One region of the Vibrio sp. QJM3NY_26 genome, then DNA from elsewhere that is predicted to be linked to it. Evidence: predicted binding sites of a transcription regulator. Region 1 holds the regulator's gene; each other region holds the start of a gene.
What was found. Region 1 encodes CRP, which controls carbon source genes, mostly activating them, when cyclic AMP is high. Its sites were predicted from a motif close to TGTGANNNNNNTCACA; they were not measured.
Positions count from the first base shown of each region.

Region 2: a site for CRP is predicted at 2,344-2,359, ahead of deoD (purine-nucleoside phosphorylase). Genes of this name have one in related genera too.
Region 3: a site for CRP is predicted at 1,598-1,613, ahead of recB (exodeoxyribonuclease V subunit beta). Genes of this name have one in related genera too.
Region 4: a site for CRP is predicted at 2,103-2,118, ahead of AC3CH4_RS17120 (glycogen/starch/alpha-glucan phosphorylase). Genes of this name have one in related genera too.

Region 1 covers NZ_CM173515.1:3,120,868-3,126,901, forward strand. Annotated here, with positions in the region: gene AC3CH4_RS13965 (TIGR02444 family protein) at 1-124, shown strand, start outside; gene AC3CH4_RS13970 (hydrolase) at 401-1,393, shown strand; gene AC3CH4_RS13975 (YheU family protein) at 1,493-1,705, shown strand; gene AC3CH4_RS13980 (phosphoribulokinase) at 1,783-2,652, shown strand; gene crp (cAMP-activated global transcriptional regulator CRP) at 2,892-3,524, shown strand; gene AC3CH4_RS13990 (DUF1338 domain-containing protein) at 3,702-4,493, opposite strand; gene astD (succinylglutamate-semialdehyde dehydrogenase) at 4,744-6,034, opposite strand, start outside.
Region 2 covers NZ_CM173516.1:365,381-371,414, forward strand. Annotated here, with positions in the region: gene AC3CH4_RS17040 (DEAD/DEAH box helicase) at 1-278, opposite strand, end outside; gene AC3CH4_RS17045 (Lpp/OprI family alanine-zipper lipoprotein) at 639-905, shown strand; gene AC3CH4_RS17050 (L,D-transpeptidase family protein) at 1,052-2,128, opposite strand; gene deoD (purine-nucleoside phosphorylase) at 2,476-3,186, shown strand; gene AC3CH4_RS17060 (lactate dehydrogenase) at 3,268-4,737, shown strand; gene AC3CH4_RS17065 (hypothetical protein) at 4,924-6,034, shown strand, end outside.
Region 3 covers NZ_CM173515.1:733,298-739,331, reverse strand. Annotated here, with positions in the region: gene recB (exodeoxyribonuclease V subunit beta) at 1-1,500, opposite strand, end outside; gene recC (exodeoxyribonuclease V subunit gamma) at 1,962-5,438, opposite strand; gene AC3CH4_RS03195 (TDT family transporter) at 5,566-6,034, opposite strand, start outside.
Region 4 covers NZ_CM173516.1:383,771-389,804, reverse strand. Annotated here, with positions in the region: gene malT (HTH-type transcriptional regulator MalT) at 1-1,729, opposite strand, end outside; gene AC3CH4_RS17120 (glycogen/starch/alpha-glucan phosphorylase) at 2,298-4,751, shown strand; gene malQ (4-alpha-glucanotransferase) at 4,939-6,034, shown strand, end outside.

The sequences.
Region 1 (6,034 bases):
CGACTGCATTAATTCTCTTCAGCTTACGGCTAACCAGCAATCACCACTCGCTTTTCAATACTGTCGTTTATTAGGGGCTGAAAACCTCTACGACGCTTTTTCTGAACCAGCACCTCAACCCTAACGCGTTTCCTTTCTCTAATCTTCAATCAAGATCCAAGCTTACCTTGGTAGTATCGCTCTTCGTTTCCACACGGGAGTGGCGCGCATGACTAGCAATATGTTTGAAGCTCAATCTCGACAATATTCAACCAGTTACCTACACCCTGTTTTTGTAACCCGTATCAGTGAAACCCTTGCGCTTATACCGAGAATCAACCAAGCTCAAATAAAAACGTGGGCGTTTCGCTAAAAGCTCAACACTTTATCAAAGCCCATAAAAGAAGCATGGACTGTTTTTATGACAATATTTACCGCAGCCGCTGGTTTATCTAATCCGCACTTACAAACCTTAGTGCCACGATTTATTAGAAAGCAGGCATTGTTTGACCCTCAATGGCAAACCTTAGAAACACCCGACGGTGACTTTCTCGATCTTGCTTGGAGCGAATCGCCAGAGGGTGACACCCCAAGTAATGAGGCTCGAAGTAACAAGCCGATATTCGTTCTATTCCATGGCTTAGAGGGAAGCTTTGAAAGCCCTTATGCCAACGGACTGATGAATGCCTTTGCTAAAGATGGCTGGCTATCAGTGATGATGCACTTCAGAGGCTGCAGCGGAAAGCCCAATCGCTTGGCTCGCGCTTACCATTCAGGTGAAGTCGAAGATGCACGCTTTTTCCTAAGACATCTACACGCCCAGTTTCCCAATAACCCTAAGGTAGCGGTTGGTATCTCTTTGGGCGGTAACATGCTGGCGAACTATTTGGCTGAGTACGCGGACGACCCATTGCTGTCGGCGGCGACGATTGTCTCTGCACCTTTTGATCTGGCTTGTTGCTCTAGTCGTATTGAGCGAGGTTTCTCTAAGCTCTATAAAAAGTACCTGCTCAACTCTCTCAAATCGAATGCCTTGAAAAAGATTAAGCTGCTGCAAGAAAAGCTCGGTATCACCGCCGAAACCATTAAGAAGATAGACAAGCTGTATGAGTTTGATGAACGGATTACTGCGCCTCTGCACGGGTTCAAGAATGCTCAGGACTACTATGCTCAGTGCTCAGCGCTTCCAAAACTTAATAAGATTAAACTACCGACTCAGATCATCCATGCCAAAGACGATCCGTTTATGACAGACGACGTGATTCCAAAGTTCGTGTTGCCCGATAACATCGATTATCGCCTATTTCAAAAAGGCGGCCATGTGGGGTTCATTACCGGTAGCACGCTCAAACCAAGGTTTTGGTTAGAAGAAGCATTACCCGCCTACTATGAAAGTATTCAAGATTCAGCATAATGGCCGAGCCTTTTTTAAGGACTGAGTGGTAAACGTCACTAAACACAGTAATCAACACATCAATAAACCTATTTATGAACATAAAAGAGAGAAGTATTTATGATCATCCCATGGCAAGACATTGCGCCAGAAACACTGGAAAACCTCATTAAAGAATTCGTGCTGCGTGAAGGCACAGACTACGGCGACGTAGAGGTTTCACTGCAAAACAAGATTGATCAAGTGAAACATCAATTAGCCTCAAAGGAAGTCAGCATCGTGTTTTCTGAGCTGCATGAAACCGTTGATATTCAAGTCACAAAACGCTTCTAAGCTGCGCTCATAAAGGAGCCGTGTTATAGTGGTAAACGATTGCTAACAAGTAAGTTACTCAAAAGACAAGGGTTGTCATGTCCGCTAAACATCCAATTATTGCGGTGACGGGTTCATCAGGAGCCGGCACCACCACTACCTCAGAAGCCTTCCGAAAAATGTTCAATATGATGGACGTGAAGGCCGCTTGGGTTGAAGGGGATAGTTTCCATCGCTTCACTCGACCAGAGATGGACGTCGAGATCCGTAAGGCTCGCGAGCAAGGTAAGCACATCAGCTACTTTGGTCCACAAGCCAACGATTTTGGCGCATTAGAAGAGTTCTTCCGTCAATACGGTAATGAAGGCACGGGTAAAGTCCGTAGTTACCTACATACCTTCGATGAAGCCGTGCCTTACAATCAAATGCCGGGCACCTTTACGCCATGGCAAGAGATCCCAGAAAATTCCGATGTGATGTTCTACGAAGGTCTTCATGGTGGCGTGGTAGATGGCGACATCAATGTCTCACAACACGTCGACTTGCTGATCGGCATGGTGCCAATCGTCAACCTTGAGTGGATCCAAAAATTCGTTCGTGACACACGCGATCGTGGCCACTCACGCGAAGCAGTAATGGATTCTATTGTTCGCTCAATGGATGATTACCTTAATTACATCACCCCACAATTTTCACGTACTCACATCAACTTTCAGCGTGTTCCAACCGTAGATACATCGAATCCACTGAACGCTAAAGGGATTCCAAGTTTAGACGAAAGCTTCGTTGTTATACGTTTGCGTGGCATCAAAAACGTCGATTTCCCCTACCTTCTAGCTATGATAGATGGCTCATTTATGTCACGCCACAACACGCTTGTGGTGCCAGGCGGTAAGATGAGTTTTGCTATGGAGCTCATTGTAAGGCCCATCCTACAACAGCTCATCGAAACCGGAAAAATAGGTTAACAAGACACCATTCTGGTTGATTACTTTTCATACCGTGATCATGTGCACAATTTTGCGTAAAAAATCGTAGCTTGGTCACGATTAAAATCAAGAAATAGTACCTGAAAAAGGATACTATTCTTAAACGAAACACAAGATAGCTTGCAGCGCTCAACGAGTGCTCTTATCCTACAAGTCAATCCAGGCTTAGCTAAAATACGGAAAGCGGCAAGCATACCCTGCAGAGGAAGTAAGATATTATGGTTCTAGGTAAACCCCAAACCGATCCAACATTAGAGTGGTTCCTTTCACACTGTCATATTCATAAGTACCCTTCAAAAAGTACTTTGATTCATGCTGGTGAAAAGGCAGAAACCTTGTACTACATCGTTAAAGGTTCTGTGGCAGTTCTTATCAAAGACGAAGAAGGTAAGGAAATGATTCTTTCTTACCTAAACCAAGGTGACTTCATTGGTGAACTTGGCCTCTTCGAAGAAGACCAAGAGCGTACTGCATGGGTTCGTGCAAAATCTCCTTGTGAAGTGGCTGAAATTTCTTTCAAGAAATTCCGTCAACTTATCCAAGTGAACCCAGATATCCTAATGCGCCTTTCAGCGCAAATGGCAAACCGTCTACAAGTAACTAGCCAAAAGGTTGGTGACTTAGCGTTCCTTGACGTAACAGGTCGTATCGCTCAAACGCTACTTAACCTAGCGAAACAGCCAGATGCAATGACTCACCCTGACGGCATGCAAATCAAGATCACTCGTCAAGAGATTGGCCAGATTGTTGGTTGTTCTCGCGAGACAGTAGGCCGTATCTTGAAGATGCTAGAAGAGCAGAACCTAATTTCTGCACACGGTAAAACTATCGTGGTATACGGCACTCGTTAATCTCGATTAACTGAGCCAAAAATTTGAAAGCCACCAAATGCAAATTTGGTGGCTTTTTTGTTTTCTAAAGATCTAGAGAGCAGATGCGAATGGAGCACCTCCCGCGTCCAAGCGCAAACACTCTCAAAGCGAAGCGTACCCGCATCTTTAGGGTAAAGCCCGTGCTCGTATCTTTCTTTAACCGTTGGTGCTCTCAAAGATCTTGTCAGCCGATGCTGCAACAAATCCTGTATAAAGCTCACCATTCGCCATCGCATAACGCTTAGCGAACTCGTAGAAGCCACCAGGAATCACCTCATTGCCTTCAACAAATGAAACTGGGACTTTGTCTGCCATTGTAGATGATTGCTCTAATAAGACCTCTGGAGAGCCTTTAACCTGACCGCCAGATGCATTGATAGTGAAACCTGAATCACTCAAATAGTCATTCACAGTCTGTACTTCATCGAACTCATTAAGCTGATTCACACTCACCGTAAAGTGGTTGGCACCGTAACCATGAGCCGCTAGCCAAGACGCGTATTCACTCTCTTTTGCTAGCACTTGGAAATCCGCGAAGCTCAGATCCCAAAGGCGACCACCAAACAAGAACTCATGACCTTGAAGCTTGCTTACGTCCACTTGCTCAACCAACTTAGCAACGATCTGTTGTAAGTCACTTGAACACTCTTCTACCTTCAACTCACTAATGAACACTTTCGGTTGGTTTGGGTCTGGGTGCTCGTAGTGCTTAGCCACTAACTTCTTGCTCTCAAACAAGTAGTCGCCACACGCCTTGTAGCCTAATTCAAGGAAAGGCTTGGCCAGTGTTTCAATACCCAGAGGTGCAACATTGAAAGTACGCAGTGCAATATGATCATTAATCAAGGCTTCGTCTTCTTTCAGCAGATGATGAACTTTCTCAGCCGATGGGCAAAGCCTGTGAATGTAATCGTCCCATAGTGATTTAAAGAGTAGATCGGGCGTCATGGTGACTCCTTGTCAGAGGTTCTAGCAAGCTAGTAATTTGGATTAGAAAGGGAGAGGCTGGACACAGAGTCAGCAGCCATCAGCCTGTGACATACTTGTTCTATTATTATCTACCGCCCAATCGAGGTGTCGGACGTGGGTGAAAAGAGGAAGCGATAACACCGCTTCCTTATTACACAATCAATCTGTTACTCATGAACCTAGAGCTCATAAGCTTATGATTCATCAAGTTATAGCTTAAAAGCCAAAACTACAGCTCAATACCTGGGCTAAACGTAGCTGGCAGTTGAGTTTCACCACCTTCCATTGACGCCATTGGGTAAGCACAGTAGTCCGCCGCGTAGTAAGCACTTGGGCGTAGGTTGCCTGAAGCACCCGGGCCACCAAATGGTGCATCACCACTTGCGCCTGTTAGCTGGCGGTTACGGTTAACAATACCCGCACGGATATGGTCAACGAAGTATTCCCACTCTGAATCGTCTGTTGATACTAAACCGGCAGACAAACCAAAGCGCGTGTCATTAGCCAATTCAACGGCTTGCTCTAACGATTGGTAACGAACCACTTGCAACAATGGGCCGAAGTACTCTTCATCTGGCAACTCAGCAATGTTGGTTGCATCGATTATACCCGGAGAAACAAACGCCGCTTCGCCCGCTTTTGCTTCGACTAGGCTTACACCACCTAGTGATTGCAGATTAGCTTGTGCGTTCAGAATGAACTTAGCGGCCGTTTCAGAGATTTGTGGTCCCATGAAGGGTGCAGGTTCAGCGAATGGCTGATCAACACGAATTTTCAAGGTAGCCGCAACAAGCTTATCAAGCAGTTGTTCGCCCTTCTCGCCAACAGGTACATACAAGCGACGTGCACATGTACAACGTTGGCCTGCACTGATGAAGGCCGACTGGATAATGGTATAAACCGTCGCGTCAGCATCACCAAATTGGTCAGTGATCACCATAGGGTTGTTGCCGCCCATCTCTAGCGCTAACATCTTGCCCGGTTGACCTGCGAATTGACGGTGAAGGATATGACCAGTATTGGCACTGCCCGTGAATAGCACGCCATCAAGACCTTTAGCATCCGCCAGTGCGATACCAGTTTCTTTAGCGCCTTGCACTAGGTTAATCACGCCAGCTGGAAGGCCTGCTTCTTGCCACAGTTTCATCGCAAACTCACCCGTCCAAGGTGTCTGCTCTGACGGCTTAAATACCACGGTATTACCCGATAGCAGTGCCGGAACAATATGACCGTTAGGTAGGTGACCAGGGAAGTTGTAAGGACCAAATACCGCCATTACGCCTAATGGGCGATGACGCAGTACGATTTGGTTGCCTGCGGCTTCACGTGAAGCTTCACCCGTACGTTCGTGGTAAGCACGAATAGAGATAGCGATTTTACCCGCCATCGCACCCGCTTCAGTGCGAGTTTCCCAAATCGGTTTACCCGTCTCTTTTGCAATAATCTGTGCAATTTCTTCGCTGTTCTCTTTTACCTTCTCAGCAAAGTTCAACACGATCGCTTCACGCTCTGCAAAGCTC
Region 2 (6,034 bases), on a different replicon from region 1:
AGCTCGCCGTAAACTTGTTTTGCTAGCTCACGAGTAGGAGCCAAAATTACACCACGAGGATCTTTAGCAGAAAACGCTTTTGTTTTTAATGCTTTATGTATCATCGGCAACACAAACGCCAATGTTTTACCTGATCCCGTTTTTGATGAAGCCAATAGATCCTTACCAGCAATAGCAACAGGGATCGCTTTTGATTGGATCTCTGTCGCCTTCTTGAAGTCGTAATGTTTTAAGTTCTTCAGTAAGCGGTTATCTAAGCCTAAATCTTTAAAGTGCAAAGGACTCTCCAGTCATGATGGTATTGAATAAAATTAATTTAACGTGACATGATACCGCGAAAGTACTTTATAAGGATAGAGATCACAGTAAATTTATCCTTTTATCTGATGTTAACTAGAACATTGTATGCGTGCTAACAAAGGGAGCACTCTCCAAAGTAGTATCAAAACGGCCTCGAAACCCCTACTCTCAGAAGTGAGACAGAACGTGACACTTAGCTAATTACCTCAAAGATTAAGCAATTTCTTTAGTTATTGTTTTTGCAGTTAAAAAATTAGTCGCTACAATCATTAATGAAGCGACTATATGATAAAGAATGTATAGCGCATCTTTTGATGATAAATAAGCAAGGAGTTCTTATGAATAAGACGTTAATCGCAGCTGCAGCCTCAGTATTTATTTTAGCTGGTTGTTCTTCAGAGCCTGAAGAAGCAGCAGTATCAGAAATGGACCAACTAACTAACCAAGTTGCTGAGCTAAGCAGCGAAGTAGAAGCACTTAAGAGTGACAAAGCGGCTGCTGAAATGAAAGCTCAAGAAGCATCGGCTGCGGCTATGGCAGCAAAAGAAGAAGCGGATCGTGCTAACGACCGTATCGATAACATTGCTGAGTCTTACACTAAGTAATTGAGATAGAAACTCAATGAAGCTGTAGATTTCAAAAGACGTATATACATGCAGTAAATTGAAAACACCACCTCTTTCGAGGTGGTGTTTTTTTATTGAGGGAAAAGAAAAAGAAGGCTATGGGGCTTTACTCACAACCGAGCAAATTAGAACTCAATCACAGGTGGCGCAATTTCAACAGGCACACCATTTTGAGCAAAGATGACTGCTTTGGCTTTTGAATTAGGTAGATCAGCGTCTTCAAGCCACCATTTTAATTCAACAGGGATTTGCAGTAATTTCTTAGAACCATCACTTCGCGTCAAAGGTTCGTGAGCCTCAACAAATACACTTCTATCCGGCTCTAAAGACACCTTAATAGGCTCATCGATTATTGTGACTTGTTCACCACGACTCACCTGTTCAAAAAGCCACTCAATATCTTTAGGTTCCATACGGATACACCCTGAGCTCACTCGCAAGCCAATTCCAAAGTCTTTATTGGTACCGTGTATCAGATAATCACCAGCACCATAAGCAAGTCGCAGTGCATACTCGCCCAAAGGGTTTTCAGGCCCAGCGGGAACCACTCTTGGTAACTCAATCCCTTTTTCTAAGTACTCTTTGCGAATTGAGCTTGGAGGAGTCCAGGTCGGGTTAGGTCTTTTTTGGCTTATCTTGGTGATCATCTCGGGGGTATCACGCCCTACTCGACCAATACCAACAGGGAAGACATGCACCTGATTTTTCTCAGGCTCAAAGTAATATAGCCTCAACTCGGCAAGGTTAATCACAATGCCTTTTCTCGGAGTATCCGGCAGAATCAAACGGCTAGGAATGCTTAGCACATAACCTTCAGAAGGAAGAAAAGGATCGACACCCTTGTTTGCCGCCATTAAAGAAAGAAAGCCAATATCGTATTGCTTTGCAATGATCGCCAAGGTTTCACCCGCCGCAACTTCGTGTTGCTGTATTCTGCCCACGATACGGCTTTCTGTTGGTGGCAACTCAAAAGTTGCAGCAGACACCCACGACGAAATCGTCGCGCCAGCAAGCAAAATAATTACCCGAGCAAGTAAAGCAGTTCTCACAGCAAACAAAGTCGTTCTAGCAGTAATCAATGTCGACTTAACAGCAATCAATGTGGATTTAACAGCGACCAACGCTAGCTTATGTAACCTTGTTTTCGTCTGTAACTGTGTTTTCATCGAGTGCGAAGGCGTCGAGTTAGCGCAATACGACATACAATTCCTTGGTTTGTCTCTTTATCAAAGTTTAGATTATCGCTGATCAAACGTCTCTACAACGTATTGTTGCCTCCAAGGCAATATGCAACAGATTTATATTTCGAGCTTTATCTTTAAATATCGTGCAATTTACCCATACAAAATCGATTGCCTTTACGCTTTCAACACATTTGGTTATCAATATTAATAAAACTATAATGGCAAAGCAGTTTTGTGACTAAAGTCTCATGGAGCCTCGTTTTAACTCGCTAATATTGCCTCAACAAAACGAATTAAATTCAACAGAATCGGTAATTGATTAAATCCTGTTCCTATCATTACCGTTTAAACTTTGGAGAACGACCATGGCTACACCTCATATTAATGCTCAAGCTGGTGATTTCGCAGAAACAGTACTTATGCCGGGCGACCCGCTTCGTGCAAAATACATTGCAGAAACATTCCTTGATGACGTGAAGCAAGTTTGTGACGTTCGCAACATGTTTGGTTACACAGGCACTTACAAAGGTAAGAAAGTTTCTGTAATGGGCCACGGTATGGGTATCCCATCATGCTGCATCTACGTACACGAGCTGATCGCTGAATACGGCGTGAAAAACGTTATTCGCGTAGGTAGCTGTGGTGCGGTACGTGACGACGTTAAACTAATGGACGTTGTTATCGGTATGGGTGCTTCTACAGACTCAAAAGTAAACCGCATTCGTTTCAACAACCACGACTTCGCTGCTATCGCCGATTTCGGTCTTCTAGAAGAAGCAGTAAACCAAGCACGTGCACAAGAAGTTCCAGTTAAAGTTGGTAACGTATTCTCTGCAGACCTTTTCTACACTCCAGAAGCTGACCTTTTCGAGAAAATGGAAAAGCTAGGTATCCTTGGTGTTGATATGGAAGCGGCTGGTATCTACGGTGTTGCTGCGGATCTTGGTGCTAAGGCACTAACTATCCTAACAGTGTCTGACCACATCATCCGTGGTGAGAAATTAAGCTCTGAAGATCGTCAAAAATCGTTCAACGACATGATGAAAGTTGCTCTAGAGACTGCAATCAACATCTAACGACTTGAATAAGATACATTGAAAAGCGTTACCCCGCAGCCAAGCTTGCTTGGCTGCTCAAATAATCCCGAGGGGGAGATCGTGTCTAACGACAAGCTGCCAAAAGATGCGGATGGTTTGCAACTCAACTTTTGTAAAACATTGGCGTGTGACAACTTTGGCTTGAGCGATGCAAAACGGTATGTTTTGCAACACGCTAACCCTAAGCGTCCAGCGATGGTTTGTCGTGAATGTGGAGCTTTCCCCCCCTTACTTAACAATCGTGAAGTGTTAAGCGAACTTCATCGCCTGAGACAACTTCACAGCGATGGCCTTCCTGCTTGCCGTAATGATGATTGCGATAACTTTGGCCTATCGGTTCATACCCACAAACATCTTTATCATGCCTTCGGTTACAGCGGTGACAGGCAGCGTTATCGATGCAAAGACTGCCAATCAACCTTCGTTGATAAGTGGTCTGGATCCAATAAAAAACTTCAGTTTCAAGAGAACCTTATGGGCTTATTGTTCATGGGCTATTCTGTACGTGAAATCTGTAGAAAATTAGAGATCAATCCAAAGACTTTCTATGATCATGTTGACCATATCGCCAGCCGTTGTCGTCGCAAATTAGCGATGATCGATGCACGATGGGTTAATCATGCCAAAGATTATCAATTCGCTTCTCACTATCAACGTCTGCAACCGCAAAGCAACAATGGTGTGGTTTGGATAGCGACGGGTGAAGCGCATTCTGGCTATATCCTTTGCCAACACGTCAACTATTCTCAAAATGAAGAGCCTTCAGGGAATGTTGACCACAATCCTTACGATGATGTTGCGCGTTTTGTATCCAAAGATCACTCATCAGAAGCGAACCTCGAACAACCTCAGCCATCTGACAAGTTGAAAGAGCGTATTGAACAGCAGTACCAAGTGATTCTAGCGAGAGGTAACGTTGAGGATCCCATGGGTAACCTCACCACATTTAGCTACCCTTCGAAAGGCGCGCTGATTCGACCGCCTTATACCTCTTATGCTCACTTCTTACATGTGCTTGATATGTGTAATGAAGACAAGCATGTAGCTATCTATATGCCACAAGATCCATTACTAAGATCTGCCGCTTTAAGTGTATGTTTGCCGCGTATTCAGAGTCAAAATATTGACCTTATGTATGTAGAGGAAGATCCTGGCTGGCAAGACGATCAAAGTTTCGAAAAGATCGACATCGTTCACATGAGTTGGTGGCGCGATCGTTGGGCTATCGCAAATCAAGGTGATAATCAGAAAGGCATTTGCTACCTGACGGGTAACAATCCAGAACCAAAACAGTGGTTTAACACGGCCTCAATTCAGCAAACCAAGTTCTATCAACAACGCTTCCAGCTGTTATTTGATAGCTTCATTAATGAGCCCAGACGTAAGCTTCGTCCTGGGGGCATTCTTCCATTACTCGACATATTCAGAGCTTGGCACAATCTGTGCTACCAAGATAAGCAAGGGCTCACGGCAGCGCAGCGCTTAGGTGTAGCAGAGCAGCCATTGACCTTAAAGCAACTACTTTCATAGACACGTATCAGCTAGATAATTATTAGGGAACTCATTGATTTTAAAGCAACAACATGAGGTAACACCCATAATTAGAAAAGATACATGTTCCTTTGACGCTCTAAGAAAGATAATTGGTGCTTATCTCAAATCACACACTTATAATGATTGTGTTATCAATATGTTCGATAATTATGGATCTAAGTCTTGGACAAAAACCAGTACCTTCTTGAAACAGAACTAGAACAACTCAAAACTCGTGTCGACTCTGAGCCATCGGTGATCCTTGAGATTGCTCAACAGTGCCTAGTCCGATCGGAGCAAGTTCTGTTTGAAGAGGGTGCTATCCAGTCGTTGATGTTAATGGCAAGGTGTAGCTGGAACCTGATGGATTACCAAAAAGGTTTGAAGTACATCAAGGAAGCCTACAAGCGCCAGAACCGATTAGATACCGACCTTTTCCTCCCTGAAATCCTCCATTTACACGCGCTCCAGTACTGGGGACAAGCCAAGTATTACTCCGCCCAACAGTTCTGGATCAATGCCTTAGAGCAATCTGCACTGGTTGATGAAGTCGAGATTCAAATTGAATGTCTCATTGGGCTTGGCAACATTTGGCGAATGACTCATGAATATAAGCTTGCACGTTCTACCCATCAGCTTGCCGTTAAAGTGGCTAACAACAGCCGCATTGGTTGGCTAGAGGGCAAAGCAAGAATACTGCTCGCTTGGGATTACTACCTGCTTAACAACTATGTTGAAATGCTGTCGGTACTCGACGGTGCAGAAGAAGCGTTAAAAGAGCATAAAGATAACACTTGGCATGCCGAAGTATGGGACTTTCGAGGCCTTGCTCTGCTTGGGCTTGAACGTCTAGATGATGCAGAGCGCGCGACAGCCAAAGCGCACAATCTAGCCGTAGAACACAACCTCGTTTGGATGAAAGCGCACTCTTACATAAGTCGAGCTCGATTGGAGCTCCTCAGAAAAAGACCAGAACATGCGGCAGAATTACTGAAACTCGCTGAACACTCTGCAAATGAATTCGATAATGGTGAGTTGCTTAGCCAAATTTGTTACCAACAATCCTTAGTTGCAGAAGAAAACCAAGATTTCAAAGCTGCGTTGGTCGCCTTTAAAAAGTACCGTCAATATTCCATCGGTATGCTTAAAGAGCAAACTAATCGTGTCGGTTTAGACAAAGCGCGCAGTTCAAAACGCCAGCTTGAACAGAGAGCACGAAAGCTGATTAATCGTATTCGTGGCCAGCATGAATACGATCCTGAAAAGCACCTCTCTTATGTCGTCTCTGAAACCT
Region 3 (6,034 bases), 1.1 Mb from region 1:
ATCAGCCGATGGGCTGGCTGCGACAGGCAAAAATGGAATGTCTTGGTCGTAGATAAACGGGCTATCCGAATTCATAAACACTTGGTTTACCGCGCTGACCATATCAGCACTCGAACGCCAGTTAGTCCCTAAAGTGTAGTGAGCACTAACTTGGTTTCTCGCCTTGATATAGGTAAAGATATCCGCGCCACGGAAGCCATAAATAGCCTGCTTCGGGTCACCGATCATAAACAGACCACACTGCGGGTTATCGAGATAAATTCGGCTGAAAATACTGTACTGCAGCGGATCGGTATCTTGGAATTCATCGATCATCGCCACTGGGTATAAGGTACGAATTCTTTCCACCAGCAGTGATTGCTCATCCACATCAATCGATGCAGATAACTGAGTCAGCAAGTCATCAAACGATAGCCACTGTTTCTGCTGTTTAGCCTTGGCTAACATGGTTCGACAATGAGTAATCGCATGTGCCAACAATGGGGCTTTCAGATCTGCTGGAGAATTTAAGAAGTCCTCAATCGCTTCGAAAACTGCGTGCTGAGGTGCAGTACCTTTCGGCGTTTTTTCAATTAGAGTGGCTTGTGAGAACTTCTCTAGTTTATCTGGAAACTGGTAATCATGAGTGTCGCTCTGCGCCCATGCTGTGACGGCTTCTAACCAAGTAGGCAGAGACTTCTTGGTGTAGCTGCGTTTGTTCACATCTGAACCTGAAATCAAAGCCAAAAAGTCCGCTTCGGATTCGCACCACAACGTCTTAAGTTGCTTCACTTTATCTAGGTTTTGGTTGTGTAGCGTTTGTAAGTCGCCCGACATCGCATCTACGGTCAACTTCAGCGGAGATCCTGTCAGGTAGCGATTTACGTCAGCCAATAACGAAGCGGGAGAGCCCCAAATATTTCGCACTTCACCAGCCAGTTGAATTGGCTGCGGGTAGAACTGCTTACGCCAATAGTCGGCAACCACTTGTGCTTTCAGATGGCTTTCATCGGTCACAAATTCATTATCAAAACGGCTTCCAGACTCGAAGGCATTCTGAGTCAACATTCTCTGACAGAAACCGTGAATGGTGTAAACCGCAGCCTCATCCATTTGCCTTTCAGCATTGAGCAGAGTTTTCGCAGCGCCAGCATGATCATCGATAGCTTGTAATAAAGGAGCAATCACTGGGTCGTCACTTTGTCCACGAGCAAACGCAATACGTGCATCATGGATTCGAGCGCGGATACGATCGCGTAGCTCTGCCGTTGCGGCTTCAGTAAAGGTCACCACCAGAATTTGGTCTACAGTAAGCTCCTCATGGTGTCGAGTAGCTTCAGTCAGATCACCTTGCGGCGCAGCGGTACCGTGCCCAAGCAGTAGGCGCAAATACAAGCCAGCGATGGTAAATGTTTTACCCGTACCCGCTGATGCTTCAATTAAACGCGCGCCATGAAGTGGAAACGTCATGGTATCAAGTGTTTGTGGAACGATTACCTGAGCACTGCTTGTGGTCGTCATGCCTTACTGCCTTCTGATAAATTAGTCTGTTACAAATGTGACCTAGCGTAGAAAACGTCATGCAATTTACGTCCTACGCCAATTTGTTAATAGTTAGTGCGATCTCTCTCACGGATCAATTCAGATCGCCTCGCTACTATGCGCCCACGAGTTCAGGAGCGCCTACGAGTTTTATACTCATGCGTTACTTTGAACCACTGAATAATGGTCCCTCTGACCTGTGGCCGTACAGCGAACGCCCTACACTAATAATGATTTACTGGCGGCCACTTTATTTCCTGTACCCTGACTTTCCGCAAATCACTATCTATCGCTTTTACTAAGCTTATACCTCGATTACCTCTAACCTTTTGATAAGCCCTGCACTCCAAATTTACATCTAACTCTTTATTTTCCATGCCTTTATTCAAACGCATCTCTTTGACGTTAGTATCGTTGGCGATCTTGCTGATCACTGCTGATTATTCCTGATCTTCAAGATCGGCAGCGGCAAGTCTTGCGGCCTGTAACACAAGCGTTGAATACATACGCGACTCAGCAGCCAGTTCATCATCCCACTTAGGCCAAATTCGTGAGATATAGGTGTCTCTGCCCTCGCCCGTAAAGGCGAAGCTGTCATTAAAAGTATCGGCCATTTTCTTAAGTGACTTTTCTTCGTCATCGACCCATTTACCACGGCTAAAGCCAGCCTCAACGCCAGCCAATGCGGTTTTCGGGAAGTAAGGCAGTGGTGCTGTCATGCCTTGATAAAACAGTCGTACTAACTCAGCCAGCAAACTCTTCGCCTGAAGCGCATCGCCGATAGGTTGTAGCGTTTGGTGAACAACGCCCTCTTTTCTGTCGTAGCCAATAATATGGGTCGTTTTTCCGTGCCCCATAACAGCGCAAGATAGATGATCAATCCACGCAGCCAAGTAATCTTGAGAGCGTATTTTTCCACTACGAAAACGAACTAGCCCTGATTGATAGTTTTGAGTTAACCAGCCCATCAAGCGAACAGGCTTACCTTCGCCCAACACATCAAATTCGATATTCACTTCGAGATCTTGTTGCGGTGATCCGCTCACAAATCGAATCTCTTTGGCTAAGTCTTCCGCTTGAACACGGTTGGTTTCAAATTCGATATCACCAAAGGCGCCAACCGGTAATCGGCCCTGTGCTTTTTGCTCAGAGACAAACAATCGAACCGCCTCGTCTGCGCCTTCAGGGTGGTCCAGTAACACTTGCAGCAAAGCATCTTTAAGCTGGAAACTCTCTAGTCCATTGAGTACGAACGGCTCATCGTCTTCCATCACAGGAAGTGGCGGTTCAAACACCACTTTTAGGCGACGATTAAAGAAGTACTGTACTGGTAAACGCCAGAAACGTTGCAGTTCAACCAGATCCAACTCCAACGGGTACGTTGCACCCAACAAATAGTCATCCAAAGCACGATTGAATTCACCACTACGTTCACCGGAACGGTTAGCCGCAGGAAGCCATTCTTTGGCGTAACTCAGTACATGGCTTGCGTCACCTTGAGTAAAGGCTGCAGGGCTGAACGGTGTCATGGTGTGTTCAAAGCTGATCGCTTGAGTCAGGTTGATGCCTGAATCATCACTTGGTAGCGCTTGGTCTTCGCTTAAACAGTAGTTCTGTTGGCAGTACTCTATCAGCTCTGAAACGAGCACCGATGGCACTCGCTCAGTATTATCTTGAATCGAACGGCCGACATAACTGATGTATAAACATTCTTGCGCCGACAACATCGCCTCTAAGAATAGATAGCGGTCATCATCACGACGAGAACGGTCTCCTGGACGAGTGCGTCCGTTCATTAAATCAAAACCTTCTGGCGGCATTGAGCGAGGGTAAACACCATCATTCATGCCTAACAAACAGACGGTTTTGAACGGAATAGAACGCATCGGCATCAAGGTACAAAAGTTAACTTGGCCAGCTAAGAAACGTTGGCTAATACGAGCGCCAGATAGCTTATTATTGAGGTACTGGTAGATAATGCTTGGCGACAGTTCTTGTTCATATAAAGCATCATCAAGCTGTTCATTCAGTTGCGAAAGCGCATCACGAATCGACTTAAGCACCACCTCGCCTTCCAGCTCGACCGCAAAGAAATCATCAATCATTTGCAGCAAGGTTTCACGCCACATATCGATAGATTGTGTTTCAGTTAAACGCTGGCGGTAATGGGCAATACGATCGATAAAGTGCGCTAACTTACCAGCAAGTTCGGCGTTAATACCTTGAACTTCGTTATAAGCGGCAATCGGAGAGTGTTCAGTTTCAAATAAACCCGCAGAGTCCGACATCGCATAGCCTAAGAGCATGCGCTGAATACCGAATAGCCAAGTATTTTGCTCGGTCGCAGGTAGATCAAATTCTGTTGCAGTAGAAGAATCAACGCCCCAACGGATACCCGCTTCTTCAACCCATTGCTTGGCTTGCTCAAATTGAAACTCATCAATACCAAAGCGTGCCATCATCGCTGGGATTTCTAACAGCTCTAGTAACTCAGAGGCCAAGCAACGCGTATTCGGTAGCGCGACCAACTGCATGAAGGCGGTCAGAATTGGGCTTTCTTGGTCTGCGGTTCTATCAGAGATCGAGTAAGGGATATAACGCTCACCCGGCGCATTACCAAATACCGCCTGAATGGCTGGGCTATAAGCATTAATGTCAGACACCATCACGATGATATCGCGTGGTTTTAATGTCGGATTGGCATCAAACATCGCCAACAGCTGATCATGAAGGACTTCAACCTCACGCATTGGGCTGTGACACGCATGTACGGTCAGAGATCGGTCGCCCAGTTCAACCACCTGTTTATGGTTACTGGAATCTAAGATGTGGTCGTCTTGATGCTCTTCTAACTGGAGAATATCGGCTTGCAGTTGATGCAGCAGGTTATCCCTCTCAACATCAATAAAGAACTCGTGCTCTTCGCTATCTGACTGAGACAGTAAGAGCAGGTTATCTCGGCCTAATTTTCCCATAGACGCAAGCAGGCTGTTACCTACGGCTTGGCTGATATGCAGTTCATCTTCAACATTGGCTTCAATGCCATCTTTCAATGGTGAAGCTTCGCCCTCTAATTGAGGTAAGCCATCGACCAGAGCAAACTGCTTACGGCGCTGGGCCTCGACTCTCGCCAAATATTTACGGTCACGAATATCACCCCAGTAATGCTGACAAGGGTTGGTAAACATTAAGTGAACATCAATCTGCTCACCGAGTGCTTTCAACGCATCCATGTAACGAGGTGGCAGCGACGAAATACCAAATACAAATAAGCGTTTCGGCAGATGCTGCAGTCGACCTTGTTGATTGGCTAACGCTTCAATGAAGTCGTGATACAAGTTGCCACGGTGGTATTTTGATTGGCCTTGAGACAGGGTCTGGTCATAAAGTGCTTGCCACAAAATTGGCTGCCAAGGGTGATCTTGTTGTCCTTCATCATCGACTAATTCAGCAACGGGTTCTCCTGCTTCCCACATCGCCATCCATTCAGGTCGATACACCAAGTATCCATCGAAGATATCGGCAATTTTCTCTGCCAATTGATACAGCTTCGAATCATCTTCGTCGTTTTCAAGATAGCGTTGCAAGGGTAAGAAATCAGGGTGGTCAAGCTTAGCAGGTAGCAAACTCATCAACTTCCACGTCATCGCTTCTTTGTTAAAAGCACTGCGTTTAGGTACATCAGGAAGCACTTGGGTAAACATATCCCAAATGAAGGTTGCAGGAAGGGGAAAGTCTATATTTGCTGCTACACCAAACTCTTTGGCGAGTTCCATCTTAAGCCATTGAGACATACCTGGGCTCTGAACCAAGATCTGCTCTTTTTCGAAAGGATTGGCTAAAGGATCACTTTTGATTAAGTGAACGAGAAGGATTTTTAAAGTATCGACTTTATTGGAATGGTAAACAGTAAACAAAGTGCACTCACGCTAATCTTGCCACAATATAAAGCCAGATTAGCATAAGTGCCGAGTTTGGATTAGGAATATAAGCTTATGAAATACTGAAAACTTAAGGTCCGTTTATCTTTTGAACTATTGCTTCTTACAATCTACTGCCTACCGCGCTTAGTACACGATGAGGTTTGTAATTCATGTAATAACGAACCGCAACATAACCCACTACAAACGTTGCCACAATCAATTCTAGATACGCTAGGTTGAAGACTTGATCCACATAGTGAGTTTCCACACCAACAGTTTGCATCCAAGCCGCCAATTTAAATAACGCCGTTGCACCAATCACGATTGGGAAGGTAAACGCCGCATAACCTGGGCTAAATGGCAGACGAAGTAGTTTGAAAAACGCAATGTAGATAATAAAGGTCATTAACACTGCAATGCCAAAGAGTAACCCAATGATCACTGGCGAAGGGTTTGCCGTCACCGTTAGGTAGCCTGCTAAAGATAAACTGGCTGGTGCCGCCATAATCGCAATCGTTGGTTTTGCTGCGTCAGGCACTTCATGAGAGAAGATCAAACGGTAGATCATGAGAGGTAGCATTACAGCATAA
Region 4 (6,034 bases), on a different replicon from region 1:
GCAGCAAAAATTCATGTAGAGGAACGTATTGAAGCTGATGCTCTTCGATCAATTTGAATGCGCTGTCTTGTAGCTCAAATGCAGCTTGAACATAACCTTGAGCAATCAAGATTTCGCTTTGCTGAAGAATTGCCCATAGAGCCTGATGGTAAACCTGATACTGACGTGCCAGTTTTTCTGTTTGTTGCATCATCGGTAGCGCACGGCTTAGGTTACCCATTACGTGATTCACTTCGCCCACAACCGAGGTTGCGACAATGCGGCTACGATAAACGGTGGTGTTCAACTGGCTCAACGAAAGCTCAGCCAACTCCAATGCTTTCTCAGGCTCATTGCTGTTGATGGCAACTTGGGCACGCAAGGCATTGTATTGGCCTTGTTGCTGAGTATCGAGTTCAATGTTTCGAGCTTGATATTGAGTCTCAGCCTCTTCCAACAAAGTACCCACTTGATCATAACGGTGCTGACTTTGTGCCAGCCAAGCGCGCAGCATTGATAGCTTCGGCTCACTGTATAGTTGATCCGTAGTCAGTTGCTTGATCGCCATCTCTAATGATGAAAGCTCACCTTGGTTGAACATCGGCCAACCGTGTTCAGTCAGGATTTGGATGATCAGATCTGGATCTTCAGCACGTTGTGCATGTCGCAGTGCTTGATGAGGCGTTTTCTGTTTGATCCACGCTTTCGCGGCACTCCGGTGCAACTCGGCTTCTTGTTGCGGAATTCGAGCTTGGCGCTCATGGGCAAGAAACTCACCGAATAGATTGTGGAATCGGTACCAGTTTTTCTCGCCTTCAAGCGGGTAGATGAATAAGCCAAATCGGTTGAGTGATTCGATCATACCCAGTGCGTCTTCACGCTGTGTAAGCGCGCAGACTAATTCGTCATTGAAATGATCAAGTACTGAACACTGCATCAAGAACTGTCGGGTTTCTTTATCCAGTAGATCGAATACTTCTTCAACCAAGTAATCCCAAAGGTGGGCATGGTTAAAGTGAGAGAACGATTCTGCAGATTGCGCAAGGGTACGTTTTTGATGTTGAGCTTGAAGGGCAATAAGCTGTAACGCCGAAGGCCACCCCTCAACATAAGTACAGATACTACCAGCGGTCGTGTCATCTACGCCATCGGCGACACGTTGATTGAAGAAGCGCGTCGTCTCTTCAGTATCAAAAGCCAGAGAGTCGTTTCCAATCTCAATCATCAAATCACGAACACGAAGGTTTGCAGTTCCAAGTGGTGGAGTGCCACGGCTAGTCACAACAAGCGTCAGGTTGTCAGGCATGTGTTTAAGGAAGAAGCGCATAGCTTCGTGGATGTCGTCATTGTTGACCAAGTGATAGTCATCCAACACAAGGAAACATTCGTGATGGAATTCAGACATCTCAGCAAACACTTCACTTAACAAAGAATGCAACGATGAAAATTGTCGCTTTTCTGCCAGCTTTTGGGCATTAGGGCAGGCATTTTGAGTCGCTTTATTGAGTGATTGCATTAGGTAGTTGATAAAGCGAAAGGCATCGTTGTCACTGTCATCAATGCTGTACCAACCCACATTGGGCTTATCTACCAGCCATTGAGCTGCCATTGTGGTTTTGCCGTACCCCGCTGGAGAGCGGAATAATACAAGCTTATAGCAATCTGCGTGTTGGAGCAGATCGAGAACCCTAGGTCGTAGGATTGCATTATGTAAGCGGCCGGGACGAGTCAGTTTCGAAGGGATCCACATGTCGAAGTTTTTCACCTATTCCGTGGCTTATGTTCTGGATTACCTCAATCTATCGTTGAGTGTAATCGAATGACATCAGCCTAATTACTTAAGTCTTCAATCATATTACGTGAAGCAAAACGGCACCGACTATGATCCTCCTCAGAAACCTTGCACTCCTGCATGTTTTTAGGCTTCTACGCCCTTTATTTGAGACTTTGCTCACATAGCGGGTTGGTTTGTGAATGTGACTTCCTTCATCTCAACACGTAAATCTATGCAAAAGATGAGAGGAAGAAATTATTTTCGTGATCTGAATATCAAATTTGATAATGACTTTAATCCGGTTAAATAAAAGTCACATCAATTGAAGGTAAGTTATCGAACGGGAGCTTGTGATCTTAGTCACTCCAAGTTTTTGTTCGAAGTCAGAACATGAGAGTCAGATCACTAACCCTATGTCGGTACGCCCCCTACGCCCTCCCATCTACTCCTAGTTTGTCGCGTTAGCGGGAGGATGTTTAGTTAATGGTGACCATGCACGATATGTGACAGATGAATTAGAACTATTAAAAGCGAGATTTCTGAAATGAAACCAACTCAGCAAAAAACTTTCGATAAAGTGTCGTTCCAAGAAAGCGTTAAGAAGCATTTATCTGCAACCTACGCAACAACGATTGAAAACGCAGATAGCCGCGCATGGTACCTAGCAATGGGGCGTGCGCTAGCAGAATTGACAACATTTGATCTGTTAGAAACTGAAAATGACGAAAAAATTAAGAACGCGAAGAGCGTTAACTACCTTTCACTAGAGTTTTTGATTGGTCGTTTAACAGGTAATAACCTGATCAGCATGGGTCTGTACGAACAGATCACTCATGCAATGGAAGAGCTAGGTCAAAACCTAACGGATCTTCTAGAAGAAGAACGCGACCCATCACTAGGCAATGGTGGTCTTGGTCGTTTAGCCGCTTGTTTCATGGATTCTTGTGCCGCTCAAGAATACCCAACAGTAGGCTACGGTCTTCACTACGAATACGGTCTATTCAAACAGTCTTTCCAAGACGGTCGTCAACAAGAAGCACCTGACGCATGGCGTGGTGTTGAAGGTTACCCATGGGAAGTAGCTCGTCCAGAACTAGCACAACACATTGGTTTTTACGGTCATGTAGAAGTTGAATATATCGACGGTAAAGAAGTTCGTACTTGGGTTCCGGGTATGGAAGTGAAAGCAATGCCTTGGGATCTACCTATCGTAGGTTACGAGTCAAACACAGTTTACCCATTGCGTCTTTGGGAATGTCAGGCAATCGCACCATTCTCACTAGCAAGCTTTAACAACGGTGACTACTTCGAAGCGCAACACTCGCTAATCGATGCAGGCAACATCACTAAAGTACTTTACCCGAACGACAACCACGAGAAAGGTAAGACACTGCGTCTAATGCAGCAGTACTTCCACTCAGCAGCGTCTGTTCGCGATATTCTACGTCGTCACGAAGCAGCAGGTTTCTCTCTAGAAGATTTGCCTAAGCAAGAAACGATTCAACTGAACGATACGCACCCAACGATCGCTATCCCTGAATTGATGCGCATCCTGATCGATGAGAAAGGTTTAACTTGGGACCAAGCTTGGGAAATCAGTGCTCATACGTTCGCATACACGAACCACACACTACTTCCAGAAGCATTAGAGACTTGGTCTGAATCTTTGATCAACCGTCTTCTTCCACGTCACATGGAAATCATTTTTGAAATCAACCACCGCTTCATGCAAGAAGTTCGCAAGATGTGGCCTGGTGACGGTGAGAAGCAAGCGAAGCTTTCTATCATCCAAGAAGGTTTCCACCGCATGGTTCGCATGGCAAACCTATGTGTGATTGGCTCTTACAAAGTAAACGGTGTAGCTGCGCTTCACTCTCAACTGGTTAAGAAAGACTTGTTCCCTGAGTTCAACGAAATCTTCCCAGGCAAACTGACTAACGTAACGAACGGCATTACGCCACGTCGTTGGTTGAAGTTCTGTAACCCAGGGCTATCTACGCTAATTACTGGCAAGATAGGCACTGAGTGGCCAGCAAAACTAGAGCAGCTTGAAGGCATAGCTAAGTTTGCAACAGACGCGAAATTCCAAAAAGAATTCATGGCTGTTAAGAAAGAAAACAAACAGCGCCTTGCTGATTGGGTTCAAGAGAACATGGGTATCGAGCTAGATACGAACGCTATCTTCGACGTGCAAATCAAGCGTCTTCACGAATACAAGCGTCAGCACCTAGATTTGCTACACATTCTATCTCTGTACCACCGTATTCTTAACGAACCTGGTTTCGAGTGTGAGCCACGCGTATGTTTCTTCGCAGCGAAAGCAGCACCGGGTTACCACCTAGCGAAAGAGATCATCTTCGCGGTTAACAAGATTGCAGAGAAGATCAACAACGACCCTCGCATTGGCAACAAGCTGAAAGTGGTATTCATCCCTGATTACCGTGTAAGCATGGCTGAAATCATTATTCCTGCGGCAGATGTTTCTCAGCAAATCTCACTGGCTGGTAAAGAAGCATCGGGTACGGGCAACATGAAGATGGCGCTAAACGGCGCGCTAACTATCGGTACGATGGATGGTGCAAACGTTGAGATTCGTGAAGAAGTTGGCGATGAAAACATCTACATCTTTGGCCTAGACGTTGATGGTGTAGTGGCATTGCAAGCTCAGGGTTACAACCCATACGATTACTACAACGCAGACCCACTGCTGAAAGCATCTCTAGACCTACTGACTGGCGATGAGTTCTCTCCAGGTCAACCAGGCCTTCTACGTGCAACGTTTGATAGCCTACTAGACGGTGGCGACCCGTACCTATGTCTTGCTGACTTCGCATCTTATGTGAAAGCACATGAAGACATGGGCAAGCAGTACAAAGACCAAGCAGGTTGGGCTAAGAAAGCGATTCTTAACACAGCATTGGTTGGTAAGTTCACATCAGACCGCTCTATTCGCGATTACGTGAACAACATTTGGAAACTTGAAGCGGTTAACCGTTAATACTTCCAAAGTAGCCAAGGCAGTTTCTGCCTTGGCTCAATTAGCTTGTGAGCAAACGAAAGGCTTAAAGGTTTGTCGTTTATAAACAAGATGCTTACAAACTGATTGTCACAAGCTAATTGATTAGTAACAAATTAAATAACAACCCTACAAAATTGAAAGCGTCAGAACGTTTTCGGAGAGAGCGATGAAAGAACAGACCGTATTAAAACAAGTCGCAGAAATGGCAAATATTGCCGACAGTTACGTTAGTGCGTGGGGCGATGAAGCACAAGTATCAGAAGAGACGATTACGTCTCTATTGGCTTCATTGGGCTACGATACAAGCAGCGATGATGCACTGCTTAAATCTGCAGAAAGAAAACACAAAAAAGATGTACTAGACCCAGTTCTTGTCTTGCGTGACGGTGAGCCAGTAGAGGTGGCGCTTAATCTAGGTGTTAGTGCTCGTGAAAGTGAGTTCAGCTGGCGCTTAGAAACCGAGCAAGGAGAGGTACTTGAAGGCTATCTTCAATCTCAAGTCGTTCGTGACGAGCGTGCCGAGGGTGGCCCTTTAGTGTTTGCATTGCCAAGTGATTTGGCATGGGGTTATCACAAGCTGATTGTGAGTCGTAAGCGCCGTAAGAAGCCTTACGAGATGACATTGATCATTACGCCAAAAGCGTGTTTCAAGCAGTCACCAATCGAGCAAGGCAAAAAGCTTTGGGGACCAAGTGTTCAACTGTACACACTAAGAACTCAGCACAACTGGGGTATTGGTGATTTTGGTGACCTTAAACAGCTTGTTGCTGATATCGCTTCTCGCGGTGGTGATTTTGTTGGCTTAAACCCAATTCACTCATTATTCCCAGCGAACCCAGAAGGCGCGAGCCCATACAGCCCGTCGTCACGTCGTTGGTTGAACATCTTATACATTGATGTGAGCTCAGTACCTGAATTCGCATTAAGTGCTGAAGCACAACAAACGGTAGGCAGCGCTGAATTCCAACAGCGTCTACAAAAAGCTCGTGAAGCGCACTGGGTAAACTACACCGAAGTGTCTGAGCTTAAGATGAGTATCTTGCCTCTGTTATTCGCAGAATTTAAGACTCGTCATCTAGACAAGAACAGCGATCGTGCACAAGCGTTCTTAGCATTTGTAGAAGAAGGTGGTGAAAGCCTGATGCATCAAGCGGCGTTTGATGCTCTGCACGGTGAGTTACATGCCGAAGATTCAGGTATATGGGGCTGGCCAGTATTCCCAGAGAAGTATCGTACATTCGAAAGCCCAGCGACACAGAAAT